Regions from separate parts of the Psychrobacillus sp. FSL W7-1457 genome, predicted to be linked through region 1. Evidence: riboswitches for the same ligand, from Rfam matches in the RefSeq annotation. Region 1 holds a riboswitch; each other region holds the start of a gene.

Region 1 (6,282 bases):
AACATGACACTTAGAACTTAATATTATTCGGTTCGTGTCATGTTTTTGGCGTAAAAGATTTCATCCATTTCTGTTTTAAGCTTTTTGGTGATAGAGATTTTCTCATCATTGGATAGCTCGTCTTCCTTGTAACCAAAGAGGTAGTTATTCAAATCAAATTGTTTCAGCTTACATTTGGTATGAAAAATATTTTCCTGATAAACATTCACATCAATCATATGGTAATATTCCTGCAAGGCATTCGGAATATAATTTTGAATGGAATTAATATCGTGGTCAATGAATAATTTATGACCCTTCACGTCTCTCGTGAATCCCCTCACTCGGTAATCCATGACCATTACATCGGTTTCGAAGGAATGTATTAGATAGTTTAGAGCTTTTAAGGGAGATATTTCTCCGCAAGTCGAAATGTCTATGTCTGCTCGAAACGTACTAATCCCTTCATCTGGATGATATTCAGGATACGTATGAACGGTAATATGACTTTTGTCTAGATGACCAAGAACGACCTCTGGTATAGGCCCAGGGGATTGCTTAAATGATTCTATCGGTGTTTGATCCACGGGTCCTTCTGACACTAAAATAGTCACACTTGCCCCTTGTGGCTCGTAGTCCTGTTGCGCTATGTTTAAAATATTCGCTTCTATAATTTCGGACACTTTTGTTAATATATTGGTTAGACGCTCAGCGTTATATTGCTCATCAATGTATTCAATATATTTTTCCCTTTCTTCCTTCGTCCTTGTATAACAAATATCATACATATTAAAGCTTAGTGTTTTCGTCAAATTATTAAAACCATGTAACTCGATTCTTTGTTTTGGTGTCAAACTCATAGACATAACCCCACTTCCAATAATTGAAAATCATACTTTTATAGATATGTGTATCAGCAAAATACAATGTCTCTTCCATTTTGTCTTCCCTAATATTTGAATAAATAAAACTAAAATCAATAAAAAACTCCTGAATATTAAAACAGGAGTTTATATGTGTCAATTTCAAAATTCCTGTTTGTATAGAAAAACACGAACAATTAAAAGAGAACAATGAAATTTATCTGATTTTTAATAATAAAGTAGAATTGATTTTCGCTCATATCGCGGACGCTTTCCGTGGAGTGAGCGATAAGCCATCACCCATCGCTTTCGCGCGTGGTTGTAACGTCTTTATCTGTCTCACTCATCCCTACTTACGTCTCCGCCCTCCGCTGCAATCAATATTTATAATGTTCACTTTTAATCTTTAAAATGCTTTTTATGAAATTGACTCGTATATAATTTTTCTATTTACTCCCATTTATAAGGAGTAGCCTGATAAACATAGTAATTCAACCAATTAGAAAATAATAAATGTGTATGTGCCCTCCATGTATTTAATGGCTTATTAGAGGGATTATTATTTGGGAAATAGTATTTGGGCATCTCAATATCTATTCCTTTAGTTATGTCTCTATGATATTCCTCTGCTAATGTGTGCGCATCATACTCTAAATGACCAGTGACCATCACCATTTTATTGTCGTTCGATTTTACAAGAAACACACCTGCTTCCTCCGAAGTGGATAAAATAGTTAGTCGCTCATGCTTTTCTATTTCTTCTTCAGATACAGAAGTGTAACGAGATACGGGAGCATTAAACTCTTCATTAAATCCTCTTATTAAATTCTCCACTTGGTCAGTTAATATATGCCGATACACTCCCGAGCATTTACGAGAAAGTGTGAATTTATCTATACCAAAATGATAATACAGTGCAGCCTGCGCGCCCCAACAAATATGTAAGGTGGAGGTGACATTGGATTTAGACCATTCCATTATTTCCTTCATTTCATTCCAGTAATCGACCTCCTCAAATGGCAACTGTTCTACTGGAGCACCAGTTATAATCATCCCATCAAACTTTTTTTCTCTTATTTGATCAAATGTCGTGTAGAAAGTATCCAAATGGGTTTTGCTGGCATTCTTGGATTCATGCGTCGCTGTATTCATAAAGGTTATATTCACTTGTATAGGGGTATTCCCCAGAAGTCTTAATAGCTGAAGCTCCGTTTTTTCCTTCTCAGGCATTAGATTAAAAATAATAATGTTAAGTGGACGGATGTCCTGCTTGTAAGCACGCTCTTGATCCATGAGAAAAATTTTTTCTTCTTTTAACAGCTTAGCTGCAGGTAATTGTTTCGGAATATTGATAGGCAATGACTTTCCCCTCCCAATGAAATGCGCAAGAGCACCTGTGATTTCGCCTCAAACTAAGTAGGAAAGCGAACAGGAGCAAGGCATTTGTTAAAATAAATACCTCTCTTTCCATGTAAGAAAAGAGAGGCAGGAATTTGCTAACTAGCTCTTATCTTCCAAGATCGTCTTGTTAGGAATTAGCACCTTTCTGTACAACAGAGGTTGCCGAAGTATCACAGGGCCTAATCCCTCCACTTCTCTTGATAAGAATATTAAATTGTTTAAATTATTCGTTAATAAGTTATATTAGCATGCTCTATTACTTATATCAACCCATTTTACAAAGTATTCGGGTCATTCTGCTAAATCTAGCCATTTTTCTAATAATTGCTCCAATTGCTCCTCTACCCGAAGTTTTTCCAAGCTTAATGCCTCATAATTTTCCCAGTCATTCTCTATGCTAATTTGTTTTGTTAGCTCACCTATAACATTTTCGAGCTCACTTATTCGCTTTTCCAAAGGAATTTCCTTTTGTTGTTTGGCAGGTGTTGTTTCTTTTAATGGCTGATCGATTATTTCTTTCCTAATATTTTCTTTCGAGCAAAACTCATTCCATTTTTCCCTTGCCCATTCGTAAGGGCCTTCAAATGTGGTAAGCACGCCATGCTCTAGCCAAGCAGTCCTTGGAAATAGTTTATTTAGAAAATATCTATCGTGAGATACAGCAATAATAGTCCCTGTAAAATCATCTAGCGCTTCCTCTAATACCTCTCGTGAATCAATATCAAGATGATTCGTTGGCTCATCTAATATGAGACAATTTATATCTTGATGCATTAGCTGAGCAAGACGGAGTCGCATTCTTTCTCCTCCGCTTAAATCAGCAATTCTTTTAAAAACATCCGCCCCGTAGAACATAAACTTCGCTAAAATGTGTCGAGCCTCTCCTTCTGCCACATTTACTTCAGCTCTAAAAATATCTATTAAGCGAGCTTTGGGATCTGTTATTTCGAAATGTTGAGAAAGATATCCTTGGCGCACATTACTACCAAATCGAGCTTCACCCGAGTCTATTAACTCTACTCCCCTGAGAATATTCAAAATGGTAGTTTTACCGGTTCCATTCCTACCAACGATTGCAAGACGGTCCTTCCAATGTACATGAAGTTCTGCACTGTTTAATAACATTTTTTCACCAAAGCTTTTGAAAGCCTCTTCCATTATGACAACTTCTTTTCCGCTTCGGGGTGCCGCATCAAAAGATAGACTCATTTTCTTAGGGTCTATTAGAGGTTTACGAACCTTTTCCATCCGCTCTAATGCCCGTTCCATATTCCTCGCTTGACGGTGTAAACTTGCATTTGGAGGAACTGCTTGGTTAGCCCATATCCTTAATCTTTTTATCGCTTCTCTCATTTTCTTTATCTTTTTTTGTTGCTCCTCATACTGTTGAAATTCACGAGTAAGTTTTTCTTCCTTTTCGATTAGAAAAGAAGAATAATTACCATGATATTTCGTAAGCATACCATCCTCAAGATCTGCAACTTTTGTAACTACCTTATCTAAAAAATATCGGTCATGTGAAATAATAACCACTGTACCTGTATAACTAACTAAATACTCCTCTAACCACTCTATTGCAAACAAATCCAAATGATTAGTCGGCTCATCCAACAGTAAAAGGTCTGGTTTGGTTAATAGTAGCTGTCCAAGCATTATTTTCGTTTGCTCTCCACCACTTAAACTTGAAAATGGCTGTTCTACAAAATCACCTAGCTCTAGCCCTTCAACTACTTTATCAATTTCCGAATCAATCGTATATCCGCCCTGTAACGTGAATTTTTCCTGTATGTCTCCATACTGCTTTAGAAGTATTTCCATCGCCTCAGCATTTACCACTGCTAGTTCGTTTTCAAGTATACTCATCTTTTTCTGTAGTAGCATAGTATCCTCGAAAGCATCATATAACAGGTCTTTTCCTTTAACGCTTTCTGAAAAAGTAGGAATTTGGGCTAAATAACCTATTTTCGCCCCCTTTTTAAAAGTGATTATTCCATGATCAGGTTTTTCAATACCTGCTATTAGCTTAAATAGCGTTGTTTTCCCACTCCCATTTCGTCCAACTATTCCTAATTTGTCCCCCACTTTAATATCTAATGACAGATCATCAAATATAAGATTCCCACCAAGCATTTTACTTATTTCCTGTATTTTGCATATCATTATGTTTCGCTTCCTCTCCAAATTATTGCTGGAAGCATTTTTCTGCATACAAAAAGACTGCTCGAATAAGCGAGCAGTCTTCTAATGTGGTTCAGAAAGAATGGCTTATCAGCTGTGAATTTCATGTAATTGTCTAAAAAAGGACAGACTGGTCCCGTTAGTAGCAAATCCATGAGTAATCGCACATGATGTGGATAAAAATTCCAATATAAATCCATGTGCATTCACAGTGTTTTTCATTCTTCCTTCACCTCCGTTCATTAATGTAAGATTATTTTAACATATTCCATTATTTCGTACAATGTGAATTTTTATTTATTCGTAACCTTCTAATCCCTCTAAGCCAGGATCATTCAATTCATTCGTATTTGGCATTCCTTCATCATTCTCTTTATTGACTTCTGCATTTCCTGATTCAGGCCCAATACTTTGTCTATTATTTTCAATGATTTCAGGTGGTGGAACTTCGTTTGATGTACGATTTTCTCCACAGGCAGTTAAAGTTAACACAGTAAGAATAAATATAACTATAATTTTTTTCATGAAATACTCCTTTTGATACTGCAGCTAAAAAATAAACAGCTACATATCCTTTTCATATAGAATGGACTAAAGAACTTATTTTATCCACAAAAAAACCAGCATAAAAATGCTGGTTTTTTGCTAATTATTCTTCAATGTCAAAGTGTATTTCATCTTCGTCATTATATTCTGAGCCATTTTCAAATAATACAGTTGTTCGTAATATAAGCGTTGTCATTTCCTCTGCACCATCTGGAAGCCATCTTTCATCTGGCATGATTTCAAAAGGAATCATTTGCATATCCTTTGAAGCTACTGTGCCTACCAATTCAATAGAATGCTTGGAAACAACTTTGGGAGCTTCTCCATTAATCACTTTAAAGACTTCTAACTTAATATTCTCGATTTGCTCATAGTCGTGAACTCCATCAATATAAATCGTACCTGAAAGATTGATCCCATGTTCAATATAAGGATGATCCACCACAGTATCAATCTTAATGGATTTCACTTCAATACTGGAGTTGAATTTTTTGGCCATTATTCTCATTCCACCTTGTTATTTGTGTACTCATAGTGTTTTTCAACAACTGGTTCAAATTTATTGTACCTCTTTTTAAACATTGTGTAAAAATGGGAAACGATAACTTTTAAAATAGCATAGCCAGGTATACCCAAAATTACTCCGGGAACTCCAAACATCGCACCAGAAGTTATCAATACAAAAATTATTGTAATCGGGTGCACATGTAATGATTTACCCATAATTTGTGGCGATATAAACTTCCCTTCAATTAACTGAACAATTGTCCAGACTACTGCAAGTTTGATAAGCATGAAAGGAGAGGTAACTAAGGCAATAATTGCAGCTGGAGTTATTGCTATAACTGGACCTAAGTATGGTACGACGCTCGTAACCATTGCTATAACACCCAACAATAATGCATAATCCATTCCAATGATGGTAAAACCAATAAAAATCATAATACCTATACACATAGAGACAAGAATTTGACCCTGAATATACGAGCTGATCTGCTTATCGATGCTAGTAAATACCGACTTTATGTCATCTCTCATGCGAGGCGGGAAAATTTTCAGTACATAAGCAGGAAGCTTTTCCCCATCCTTTAAAAGATAGAATAAGATAAAAGGAACAGTAACGATTGCCAGTATAAAGCTAGTTAATATACCGATAACAGATGAAATTCCTGTTGCAATTCCTGTAAAGGTTTCCTGAAAAAAGGCACCTAGCTCCTTCGGTAAATCATACAGAAGATTAGCAACATCGGTTTCTATTTGCAAATAGTACGTGCTTATAAGAGAGTTCGTTCTCAAGAATGAATCTAAGCGGGTT
Region 2 (6,282 bases), 890 kb from region 1:
TTAACATTCTTAACATAGGTCGTTACAAATTAGGTGTAGGTACGATTGGTGGTTCTAAACGTGCATTAGAGCTTGCTATATCTTATTCTAACCAACGTCAACAATTCAAAACGCCTATTTCTTCATTCAACTTAACTAAACAAAAGCTGGCAACTATGGCTTCTAAGCTATATGCGACAGAAAGCTTAATATATCGTACAGTTGGTTACTTCGAGGATCGTATGAGTCAAATGAGCGAAGAAGATCAAAAAGATGGAACAAAAATTGCAGCTGCAATCGCTGAGTATGCAATTGAATGCTCTATTAACAAAGTAGTAGGGTCTGAGGTTCTAGACTATATTGCTGACGAAGCAGTTCAATTACATGGTGGATACGGCTTCATGCAAGAGTATGAAGTAGAGCGCATTTACCGCGACTCACGTATTAACCGTATTTTCGAAGGTACAAACGAAATCAACCGTTTAATCGTACCAGGAACATTCCTGAAAAAAGCAATGAAGGGTGAATTACCACTTCTTCAAAAAGCTCAAGCACTTCAAGAAGAGCTATTAATGATGATGCCAGAGGAAGTTGGCGATGAAGCATTAGCACAAGAAAAAGTGCTAGTGGCAAACGCTAAGAAAATCGGTATTTTAGCTGCTGGTATGGCTGCTCAACGCTTCGGGACTAAATTAGAAGCAGAGCAAGAAGTATTAGTACACATTGCTAACATTGCGAATAATATCTTCGCTATGGAATCAGCAGTACTTCGTACAGAAAAAGCAATCGCACGCAGCGGAGAAGAAAAAGCAGCACAAAAGCTTCTATACACTCAAATCTTCTGCCAAGAAGCTTTCAATGAAATCGAAGCAGCAGCAAAAGAAACACTAATTGCTTCAGTTGATGGCGATAACTTACGCATGATGCTTTCTGCACTTCGCAAGCTAACACGCTACACACCATACAATGTAATCGAGAAAAAACGCGAAGCTTCCGTTAAGCTAATCGAAGCTGAAAAATTTGTAGTTTAATAATAGCAGTGGCCATCTGGAACTCCAGATGGCTACTTTTTTGTCCGAAAAACGATATTACCATGAAGGGGAATGAGTTTATAACCGTTCAGCAAGATTTATGACCGCTCACGGGAATTTATCACCGCTAAGCAAAAACAAGAATATTTTTAAAGTTAAGAAGAGAGCATTTCACTGTTCTCTCTTGCATGAGTAACAAAATATTATTATGATAAAAAGAAAAAGGTGAGATATAAATGACAATCCAATTTTACGGATATCCAAAATGTAGTACATGCAACAAAGCAAGCAAATGGCTGAAAGATAACAATATTCCATTTGAGAACCATCATATCGTTGACGCACCGCCTTCAAAGGAACTATTAAAGGAAATGGTGGCACAAGGCGATAATGAGCTGAAAAAATTCTTCAATACTAGTGGCGTAAAATATCGTGAATTACAATTGAAGGACAAGCTTCCTACTATGTCGGAGGATGAGCAGTTGGAGCTGCTTGCTTCGGATGGGAAATTGATTAAACGACCTCTTGTATATGATGGACACAAGCTAACGCTTGGTTTTAAAGAAGAGCAGTTTGAAGACATGTGGAAAACCTCTTAAAGCACCTTGTATTTACTATCAAAATATGTGAATATTAAATAGAATGGATTAATTATTTGAGAGGGGTTTATTTATGAGCGTACCTAAAGATTTTAAGTACTCAGCTGAACATGAATGGGTAAAAAATGAGGGCGGAAATGTCCGTATTGGAATTACTCATTTTGCACAATCTGAACTTGGAGATATCGTATTCGTTGAACTTCCACAAGTTGGCGATGATATCAAGGCAGGAGACGCTTTTGGTAGTGTTGAATCCGTGAAAACTGTTTCAGAACTATATGCACCTATCAGTGGTAAAGTAGTAGAAGTAAATACTGAGCTAGAAGATAGCCCCGAATTTGTTAATGAATCACCTTATGAAAATGCATGGATGATCGTGGTTGAGCCTTCTGACGTATCAGAAGTGGACAGCTTATTATCTCCTGAGAAGTACGAAGAATTAATAGCAGAGTAATAATGAAAACGCCGGTTAATAATCGGCGTTTTTTTCATATAATAAAGGAAAGGCAATAAGTTGGGAGAGAAGCTAAATGGCACATGTATTTAGTGATAAAATAATTATCGTTGAGGGTAGGTCTGATAAGCTGCAATTATTAAGCCTTCTCGATGAATCTCCAGAAATTATATGTACTAATGGAACGATATCCGATGTAAAATTGGAGGAGCTATTAAGCCCTTATGATGGCTTGCCGATTTATGCTTTTCTAGATGCAGATAAATCGGGAGAACAAATTCGCTCGGTTGTTAGGAAGGAGTATCCAGAGGCCATTCACCTGTATACCAATCCTACGTATGGCGAAGTTGCGAATACTCCGGTCAAGGTTTTGGCATCTATATTAAAACGTGTTAATATTAAGGTGAAAAAAGAATTTTTACCTTAGGATGATGTGTATGAACGAATGGACTAGAGAACAATGGGATAGCGCTAAAAACAATTCAACACTTACCTTGTTTTACATCTATACGCCTATGTGTGGAACGTGTCAGGTAGCAAGTAAAATGATGAATGTTATTAAAGAAATGGTTACCTATCCAATTGGTCAAGCAAATATTAATTTTCTAGGTGATTTGGCGATAGAACAGGAAATTGAAAGCGTACCTTGTCTTCTTATTACAAAACAAGGAAAAGTGGTAAAGAAAATCTATGCTTTTCAATCAGTTCCTTACTTATTGGAAACAATAAAGGCTATTGACGAAGATGGAAACCTATGATAATATTCGTTATGTTGAAAACACAATTTAATAGTGTCGCTCTTATTAAGAGAGGTGGAGGGAAGTGCCCTTTGAAGCCCGGCAACCGTCACGAAAGTGAAATGGTGCCAAGTCACGCAAAGCAATAGCTTTGGGAAATGAGAGAATGGATGAACGTTATTTTAAATAGATAACATACACCCCTTCTGCTCTTTTGCAGAAGGGGTTTTTTATTAGGAAAGGTGGTCAGGTTTACTTGATTAGTTTAAAAGAAGTTTCGAAAAGATTTATTACGAAGCAAGGAGAAATCGTTGCAGTTGACAGTGTAAATCTGGACATACAGCGTGGAGAAATATTCGGGATTATTGGATACAGCGGAGCGGGTAAAAGTACGCTCATCCGCTTGTTAAACGGTTTAGAAAAACCAACAGATGGCCATATTACAGTGAATGGCCAGGAAATTACATCTATTAATGAGGATAAGCTTCGAAGCTTTCGTCAAAAAGTAAGTATGATCTTCCAGCATTTCAATTTACTTTGGTCGCGAACAGTCGCTGAAAATATAGCATTTCCCTTAGAAATTGCAGGTGTCTCAAAGGACAAAAGAAAAGCTAGAGTAGAAGAGCTATTAAGCCTTGTTGGATTGGAAGGAAGAGGAGACTCTTACCCATCTCAATTATCTGGAGGACAAAAGCAACGCGTAGGAATTGCAAGAGCGTTGGCTAATGGTCCAGAGGTATTGCTTTGTGATGAGGCAACATCGGCTCTTGACCCTGAAACAACCGACTCCATTTTAGACTTGCTCGTAAGCATTAATGAAAAATTAGGATTAACCATTGTGTTAATCACACATGAGATGCAAGTTATTCAAAAGATCTGTAACCGAGTAGCGGTTATGGAAAATGGTCAAGTTGTAGAAGATGGAGATGTGCTTGAGGTATTCCAAAAGCCACAACAGCCTATTACTAAGCGTTTCGTCTCTCAAATTTCTGATTCAAACCAACCTGTACAAACGATACAGAATTTAGTTCAGCTTTATCCAAATGGCAAGCTAGTTAAGCTCGTTTTTGTTGGAGATACTACAGAGCAACCAATTCTTTCAAGATTAATCAAACAGTTCGATTTAGAGGTAAATATTGTCCAGGGGAACATCTCTCATACGAAAAGTGGGGCGTTCGGGACACTAATCCTGCAAATTGATGGAAATGAACAAGCGGTGGAAGATGCCATACAATTTATCCACTCGCAAAAAGTTAAAACTGAGGTGATCAACAATGATTGAATCGTTATTTCCAAATGTTGATTGGCCTAAAATGTGGGAAGCCACTATAGAAACCCTTTATATGACCGCAATTTCTACAGTCCTAACAGCAATCTTTGGACTAATTTTAGGACTATTATTATTTTTGACAAGCCCACACCAAGCATGGGCAAATAAAATAGCAAACTGGTTGACCAGTGGAGTAGTCAATATTTTTCGTTCTATTCCGTTTATTATTTTAATCATTTTGTTGATACCATTTACAACGTTGTTGACGGGATCGATGCGTGGTCCGAATGCGGCCATCCCTGCATTAGTAATTGGAGCGGCTCCATTTTATGCCCGTATGGTTTTAATCGCACTACGAGAAATCGACAAGGGTGTTTTAGAGGCAGCTAAATCGATGGGTGCTAAAACCTCTACAATCATTTGGAAGGTTTTATTGCCAGAATCGATGCCAGCCTTAGTATCTGGTATTACCGTAACTTGTATATCACTAGTTGGTTATACAGCAATGGCGGGAATTATTGGAGCTGGAGGACTTGGGAATCTAGCATTTTTAGATGGATTCCAACGTGGACGCGGAGATGTAACGCTTATTGCTACTATTTTAATATTAATCATCGTCTTTATTCTACAATGGATTGGCGATATTATTACTACAAAAATTGATAAAAGATAGGGAGAGATTGAAAATGAAAAAATTATTGGCTGGGGTTTTATTATCTGTTAGTGCATTAACGCTTGCTGCTTGTGGTGATGAGGATAGCGACAAATTAGTTGTTGGTGCCTCTAACGTACCGCACGCAGAAATTTTAGAGCAGGTAGTACCTATTTTAGAAGAACAAGGCATTGAGCTTCAAATTGAAACGTACCAAGATTACGTACTACCAAATAAAGACTTAAATAATGGCGACCTAGATGCCAATTATTTTCAACATGCTCCTTATCTAGAATCACAAATGAATGATTTCGACTATGACTTCGTAAATGCTGGTGGCATCCATATCGAGCCGATTGGTCTTTACTCTCAAAAGTATGATTCGATTGAAGAGCTTCCTGAAGGAGCAACGATCCTAATGAGTAATTCGGTTGCTGACCATGGCCGTGTGCTAGCAATGCTAGAAGCAGAAGGGCTAATTACACTTGCTGAGGGAATAGATAAAACAAAAGCAGAAATTGATGACATTATAGACAACCCGAAAAACCTAGAATTCGATCCAAACTACGAAGCTGCTTTAATGGTTCAGCTATATGAAAACAATGAAGGCGACGCATTGCTAATCAACTCCAACTACGCAATCGATGCTGGCTTAAATCCACTAGAGGATGCAATCGCAATTGAAGACTCAGAATCTCCATACGTAAACCTAGTAGCGGTAAACGCAGGTGACGAAAAAGACGAGCGCATCAAAGCACTAGTAGAAGCACTACAATCCAAAGAAATTCAAGATTTCATCTTAGAAGAATGGGGCGGAGCAGTAGTTCCGGTGAAATAATTCTTGTTGGATGAGTTATTGAAGCAAGCACCTGGTGTGCTTGCTTTTTTTGTGGGGTGATAGAAGTGTCAGTTAAGGAGGGGGGAAGTGCCCGTAACGTGAGGATCGCCCGTTAACTAGTGGAAAGTGTCCCATAAAGTGTTTAAAAGAGCCCATAAACCAGTTGAAACTGACCCATAAATGAAAGAAAAGCGCCCGTAAACGTGAGTATCGCCCATAAACTAGCGGAAATGTCCCATAAAGTGTTTAAAAGCGCCCATAAACCAATTGAAACTGACCCATAAATGAAAGAAAAGCGCCCATAAACGTGAGAAGCGCCCGTTAACTAGTGGAAAGTGTCCCATAAAGTGTTTAAAAGAGCCCATAAACCAGTTGAAACTGACCCATAAATGAAAGAAAAGCGCCCATAAACGTGAGTATCGCCCATAAACTAGCGGAAACTGTTCCATAAAGTGTTTAAAAGCGCCCATAAACCGGTAGAAACTGACCCATAAATGAAAGAAAAGCGACCGTAAACGTGAGTATCGCCCGTAAACTAGTGGAAAGTGTCCCATAAAGTGTTTAAAAGCGCCCATAAACTAGTTGGAACTGATCACTCAATCGAACCCTTAAAAAAGCTACATATACCCTCTTAAATGTTTCATCACAAATAAAAAGATTTACAGGTTTAATTACCAAATTAATGGTATCTTTCTTAACTTAATTTTGCTAATCTAAAATTG
Region 3 (6,282 bases), 800 kb from region 1:
ATCACCAGGGTTGCCCCAAGACCATGTCCAATTATGAATATAGGAAGATCATAGGAAACTGCCACCTGTACTGCTTGTTTTATGTATTCTTTGTAAAGATCAAAAGATTCATCATGAATGGTTTTTGCTCTCACCAACTCCCCATGTCCTGGTAGATCTCCCATTACTATATGGCAATTAGAGCTTCTCAATTTTTCGATTAACCAAGCATAGCGTCTGTGATGTTCATAGGCACTATGAACAATTATTACTACTGCTTTTGCTTTTTCATCTGATTCCCATTTCCACATGTTCAACATACCTCATTTCTAAAACACTCTCCACGTACTATTTATTTCCTTCTTCCCATTTGTTTGATAGGATTAATTATATTCTAATAAAATAAAGGAGTGTGTCTATTTTGATTTATCCTTACAAAGATAAGAAACCTTCGATTGATGAATCAGTTTATATTGCTGATTATGTCACAATTACAGGGGATGTTACAATCGGACCAGAGACTACAATTTGGTTTAATACGGTAATTAGAGGGGACGTTGCCCCTACTGTGATCGGAAGTAGAGTAAGCATTCAAGATTTAAGTTGCCTACACCAAAGTCCCAATAACCCACTAATCATTGAAGATGAGGTCACTGTCGGCCATCAGGTCACTTTACATAGCTGCACAATACGTAAAGGTGCATTAATTGGCATGGGTTCCATTATATTAGATGGCGCTGAAATAGGTGAAGGTGCTTTTATTGGAGCAGGAAGCTTGGTTCCCCAAGGCAAAAAAATTCCACCTAATACGCTTGCTTTTGGAAGTCCAGCAAAGGTTATACGAGAACTAAATGAGGAAGATAAAAAAGATGTCCAACGAATTATTCATGAGTATGCTGAAAAAGGACAATATTATAAATCAGTAAAACCAATTTAAAATTTTTTAAGAAACTAAAGCATTCTTATATTTTATATAATTTATACCCATTAATCCATTATGAGTAAACGCACCCAATTATTAATCTCCTTTAAATACACTTAGTTTTCAGATCATCTGTATAAAAGTATAAAAAGAACAGAAGGTATTAAGAGATCAATCTCTTAATACCTTCTGTTTTTATAAGAGGCATTCTGTAATAGAAGACTCTTTTATAGACCAGCTTTTTGCTTTAATAGCTCTGCTTTGTCTGTTCTTTCCCATGGTGCATCAATATCTGTACGTCCAAAATGTCCGTAAGCAGCAGTTTGCTTGTAGATTGGGCGACGAAGGTCTAACATTTTAATAATGCCAGCTGGGCGAAGGTCAAATAGCTCACGGATATAAGTTACCAAATCTGCTTCGGATACTTTACCTGTTTCAAATGTATCAATAGCAATTGATACAGGCTGTGCTACACCGATTGCATAAGCAAGCTGTACCTCACAACGATCAGCAAGACCAGCTGCAACAATATTCTTTGCCACATAACGAGCTGCATAAGCTGCAGAACGGTCTACTTTTGTTGGATCCTTACCAGAGAAAGCTCCTCCTCCATGACGAGCATACCCACCGTAAGTATCTACGATAATTTTACGACCTGTCAAACCTGCATCCCCTTGTGGACCACCGATAACAAAGCGACCAGTCGGGTTGATAAAGTACTTTGTTTCGTCTGTTATTAAATTAGTAGGAACTACTGGTTTAATCACATGCTCTTTTAAATCTCTTTGAATTTGTTCTAACGTTACTTCCGGATGATGCTGTGTGGAAATAACAATCGTATCGATATGAACTGGATTGTTATTTTCGTCATATTCTACTGTTACTTGTGTTTTACCATCTGGTCGTAAGTAATCTAATGTTTCATCTTTACGAACCTCAGCTAATCGGCGAGCTAGTTTGTGGGCTAGGCTAATTGGAAGTGGCATAAGCTCTGGTGTTTCATTACAAGCATAGCCAAACATTAAACCTTGGTCCCCAGCTCCGATTGCTTCAATATCAGAATCAGACATCGAACCTTCTCGAGCTTCTAGTGCTTGGTCAACTCCCATAGCGATATCAACCGATTGCTCATCGATAGCTGTAAGAACTGCTGACGTTTCTGAGTCAAAACCATATTTAGCTCGCGTATATCCAATTTCTTGAATAGTAGCTCGCACTACTTTTGGAATGTCTACATAAGTAGAGGTTGTGATTTCTCCAGCAACTAAAACCAAACCTGTAGTAACTGTTGTTTCACAAGCTACACGAGCGTTTGGATCTTCCGTTAAAATCGCATCTAAGATAGCATCTGATATTTGGTCACAAATTTTATCTGGATGACCTTCTGTTACCGATTCCGATGTAAATAATCGTCTTTGTGTCAAAAAATTCCCTCCTATGTCCTGCGAGATTTCTCTCAGGAATTGATACGGTACTCATTCCCATGTCAAGCCTATAGTAAACTTGAAGCCGTTTCGGACTTGGCACACAAGGATTTAGGGCGATGTAATATAAAAAAACCTCTCACTCACGTAGTTACATGAGGAAAGGGATTAATATCATAAACACCTTTCACTCTTATCAATCAAGGAATTTCACCTTGTATCAGGTTTGGCACCTTTGTAACTTAAGTACAATTACAGGTTGCCGGGTTTCATAGGGCCTGAACCCCTCCACACGCTCGGAATAAGAGTATCCGTTCAATTCACCATCATACGTATATTAGCAAAATAAGTCAACAGGTAAATTTGTTATTTATTCACAATTACAAAAAAAAATCATTTTTTGAGCTTTAATTAGTGTAGACTATTTAGTTTAATGTGTTATACTATTTCACATATCAACGAAAAATCCTCTTTATGATGTTTCCGTGAAGAGCTAAAAACTTTAATAAAGGATGGTAATACTATATGAATTCAATCGATACTGTGAGCGAACTGAACGAATTGTTAGCTGGTAACAACATTAGCCTGCAATTATCAGTACCACAATTAGTGGAAAAAGCTACGTCAAGAGGAGAAGCAGTACTAACTTCCACTGGAGCTGTTAAAGCAGAGACGGGCAAATATACAGGACGTTCTCCAAAAGACAAGTATATTGTTGATGAACCTATCTCAAAAGACAAAATCGATTGGGGATCTGTAAACCAACCTATCTCATCTTCGCACTTTGAAGCATTATATTCAAAAGTTATGAACTATTTAAAGGAAAAAAATGAACTATTCGTCTTTAAAGGATACGCTGGAGCAGACAAGGATTCACGTTTAAGCATTCAAGTTATCAACGAATATGCTTGGCACAACCTTTTTGCTCATCAGTTATTCATTCGTCCTTCTGAAGAAGAATTGTTATCTCATAAAGCAGACTTCACTGTAATTAGTGCACCGAACTTCAAAGCAAATCCGGCTGTTGATGGAACTAATTCAGAAACGTTCATCATCGTATCCATGGAAAAACGCATCGTTTTAATCGGTGGTACGGAATACGCAGGAGAAATGAAAAAGTCTATATTCTCTATTATGAACTATTTATTGCCTGAACAAAATATTTTACCAATGCATTGCTCAGCTAACGTTGGAGAAAAAGGCGATGTAACATTGTTCTTTGGTCTTTCAGGTACTGGAAAAACTACCTTATCTGCTGATTCAGGAAGAAAACTAATTGGTGACGATGAGCATGGCTGGTCAGATAATGGCGTATTTAATATAGAAGGCGGTTGTTACGCAAAATGTATCGACCTAACAAGAGAAAATGAACCACAAATTTTTGACGCTATCAAATTTGGTACAGTTTTAGAAAACGTAGTTGTAGACCCTACTACTCGTACTGCTGATTATACTGATAGCTCTTTAACTGAAAATACTCGTGCAGCTTATCCAATTCAATATATAGATAATATTGTTGATCCATCTGTTGCTGGTCACCCAAATACAATCATCTTCTTAACTGCAGATGCATTTGGAGTGTTACCTCCAATCAGTAAGCTTACTAAAGAGCAAGCAATGTATCACTTCTTGAGTGGATTCACTTCTAAGCTTGCTGGTACAGAGCGTGGAATTACTTCTCCACAGCCTGCTTTCTCAACATGCTTCGGTTCTCCGTTCCTACCATTACATGCAACTGTGTATGCTGAAATGCTTGGTAAGAAAATCGATGAGCATGGAGCACAAGTATTCTTAGTAAACACTGGCTGGACTGGTGGAGAATATGGTGTAGGAAGCCGCATGAAGCTTTCTTACACGCGTACGATGGTTCGTGCTGCAATCGAAGGTAAATTAACTGATGTGGAAACAACTAAAGATGCAGTATTTGGATTAGATATTCCTACTAGCATTGACGGAGTTCCTTCTGAGGTATTAATCCCTCGTAACGCATGGGAAGATAAAGCTGCTTATGATCAAAAAGCGTCTGAGCTAGCTCAATCCTTCCGCGAAAACTTCAAAAAGTTTGGAACTGTCTCTGAAGAGATATCATTAAAAGGCGGTCCTACTGCTTAATACACTTTAAACTTAAGAAGCTAATACAATAAAGCCTACTTCTAAAAACGAAAAGCTCTGTCAATTTTACTCTGAATGTAAAATTGGCGGAGCTTTTTTTGATAAAAAAATGTTATAAATGTCTAATGGGTTTGTAGTTGGAAAGAAAACAACGAAAAACATAGTGCCGTTTAGATGTGTGTTATTTATTGTAAATTTTTATAAACAAAAGAAAATTATGTTAGAATGTATTTAAGATTGTAATTAATTTGGAGGTGAAATTAATCTAAGTTGACACTCTTAATAATTATTGGAGCTTTTTTAATGCCGATATTAGCTATTATTTTTTGTCTTAACCTAGTAACAATCATAAAAAAAGTAAAGAGCGACGAATCTACTACTAAAAATACATTTTGGATGACAACGTCTTTTATACTAATTGTATGGAGCATGTCTCTTAGCGCTATATTCAGCTTTACTACCAATCCCCAATAAGAATATCCTTTTAAACACCGGTACTAGCCTTTTTTAATAAAATGATAAAATATTTAAAGAAAAAAACGCTTAAATTCTGAGCGTTTTTACTGTTTTCATAAAGATATTGTTGAAATATATGCTGTTTAAGCCAATTATCCTCTATACTCAGCTAACTATTTCCTAGGAAATCCCCTCTCCTGCATCGCTTATGCTTGGACTCCGATCTTAAAGCTTAGCACTATATCTTAACTAGAATATTTTCAAAAGAGTTTGAAGAAACCAAAAGGCAGAGTATATACCAATAAATTAAATAAAAGGTTATTTATGTTTACACATTAATTACTCATAAAGACTCGTTAATGTAAGTGATCCTCTTAATAAGGGCAAGGATGTACACTAATCTCTTAAAATTTCACGAAAGATGGGAGTATCATAAATGAAAAAATGGTTGTTGCTAATGTTATTTTGCGTCACCTTAGGTCTATCTGCTTGTTCTCAAGGTGAAGAAGACACACTGAAATATTTGGGGGTTATTAGTGAGGGAAAAGTTTTGGGTTATGAATACACTGTAATAAAAGAGCAGAATAATTATTTATGGAAGATAGGATACAAAGAAGATATAACGATTATCGAAGAGAGTACTTACAATAAAGAAGATTTATTAAAATTTAGGAATGCTGTAATTGACAGTAAATTGGTATTATCAAAACTTATTATATCGGTATCATACTTACTAATTGTTACTATAACAACATTTCTCCTTTATAAAAAAAATAGAAAGATGCTTAAAGATGCCAGTGCAGTGATAACTATTTTTGTAGGCATTGCTGTATATATTGCATTTAAAGCGTCATTTGATTTAAATAGTTTATTACACGACATTAAATACTTCTATTTAATCCTTACTATTTAAATTAAAATGTGAATGTCAATCGTCTTTATCATACGTACAACTCCACATGAAAGAGGTTATGCTAATGAGTATGAATGCTACCTTTCTACTCCGTTTTAAGTTTTGACCGCCATTTTTACTAAGAAAAAACAGTCTTTGTATGCAGGAACAGAGGTTGTTAAGAGATAAAACTTTAGTGAAATAAGGGGGAATTCGATTGAAAAAACTCTGCTTACGAATATTCGCAATGGTGCTGATATTAGTCATCACAGGCTGTTTCTAGCTTGAACCTATGACTTTTGAGGGAATTTACTCAGGAGACTTATCAGAAGTATCCAAAATAGAGATTAGACACGGTAATGGAGAACTTAAAGAAATTACAGATCAATCAATTATAAACTCTTGGCTTGATAGTATAAAAAACATCGTATTTGAGCCTTCTACAAACCAAGAGGGGCATGTTGGTTATCTGTATAATGTAAGCCTTTTTGAAAAGG

The links. Region 1 has a riboswitch for S-adenosylmethionine ahead of metA (homoserine O-succinyltransferase). Riboswitches for the same ligand answer to the same signal wherever they lie in the genome.
Region 2: it holds a riboswitch for S-adenosylmethionine, as region 1 does, so the genes downstream of both, NSQ95_RS13585 (methionine ABC transporter ATP-binding protein) here and metA (homoserine O-succinyltransferase) in region 1, are expected to answer to the same signal.
Region 3: it holds a riboswitch for S-adenosylmethionine, as region 1 does, so the genes downstream of both, metK (methionine adenosyltransferase) here and metA (homoserine O-succinyltransferase) in region 1, are expected to answer to the same signal.

The regions. Positions count from the first base shown of each region.
Region 1 is NZ_CP151993.1:1,874,050-1,880,331, reverse strand. Features, by position in the region: gene speD (adenosylmethionine decarboxylase) at 24-839, opposite strand; gene metA (homoserine O-succinyltransferase) at 1,293-2,201, opposite strand; SAM riboswitch class I at 2,347-2,450, opposite strand; gene abc-f (ABC-F type ribosomal protection protein) at 2,535-4,403, opposite strand; gene NSQ95_RS08990 (RAxF-45 family protein) at 4,512-4,643, opposite strand; gene NSQ95_RS08985 (hypothetical protein) at 4,719-4,946, opposite strand; gene NSQ95_RS08980 (sporulation protein) at 5,071-5,466, opposite strand; gene NSQ95_RS08975 (AI-2E family transporter) at 5,472-6,282, opposite strand, start outside.
Region 2 is NZ_CP151993.1:2,766,729-2,773,010, reverse strand. Features, by position in the region: gene NSQ95_RS13610 (acyl-CoA dehydrogenase family protein) at 1-1,010, shown strand, start outside; gene NSQ95_RS13605 (arsenate reductase family protein) at 1,247-1,609, shown strand; gene gcvH (glycine cleavage system protein GcvH) at 1,683-2,063, shown strand; gene NSQ95_RS13595 (toprim domain-containing protein) at 2,140-2,490, shown strand; gene NSQ95_RS13590 (thioredoxin family protein) at 2,501-2,821, shown strand; SAM riboswitch class I at 2,861-2,965, shown strand; gene NSQ95_RS13585 (methionine ABC transporter ATP-binding protein) at 3,057-4,082, shown strand; gene NSQ95_RS13580 (methionine ABC transporter permease) at 4,075-4,743, shown strand; gene NSQ95_RS13575 (MetQ/NlpA family ABC transporter substrate-binding protein) at 4,757-5,560, shown strand.
Region 3 is NZ_CP151993.1:2,677,961-2,684,242, forward strand. Features, by position in the region: gene NSQ95_RS13010 (alpha/beta hydrolase) at 1-290, opposite strand, end outside; gene NSQ95_RS13015 (gamma carbonic anhydrase family protein) at 401-916, shown strand; gene metK (methionine adenosyltransferase) at 1,129-2,325, opposite strand; SAM riboswitch class I at 2,516-2,633, opposite strand; gene pckA (phosphoenolpyruvate carboxykinase (ATP)) at 2,851-4,437, shown strand; gene NSQ95_RS13030 (hypothetical protein) at 5,330-5,806, shown strand; gene NSQ95_RS13035 (hypothetical protein) at 6,078-6,282, shown strand, end outside.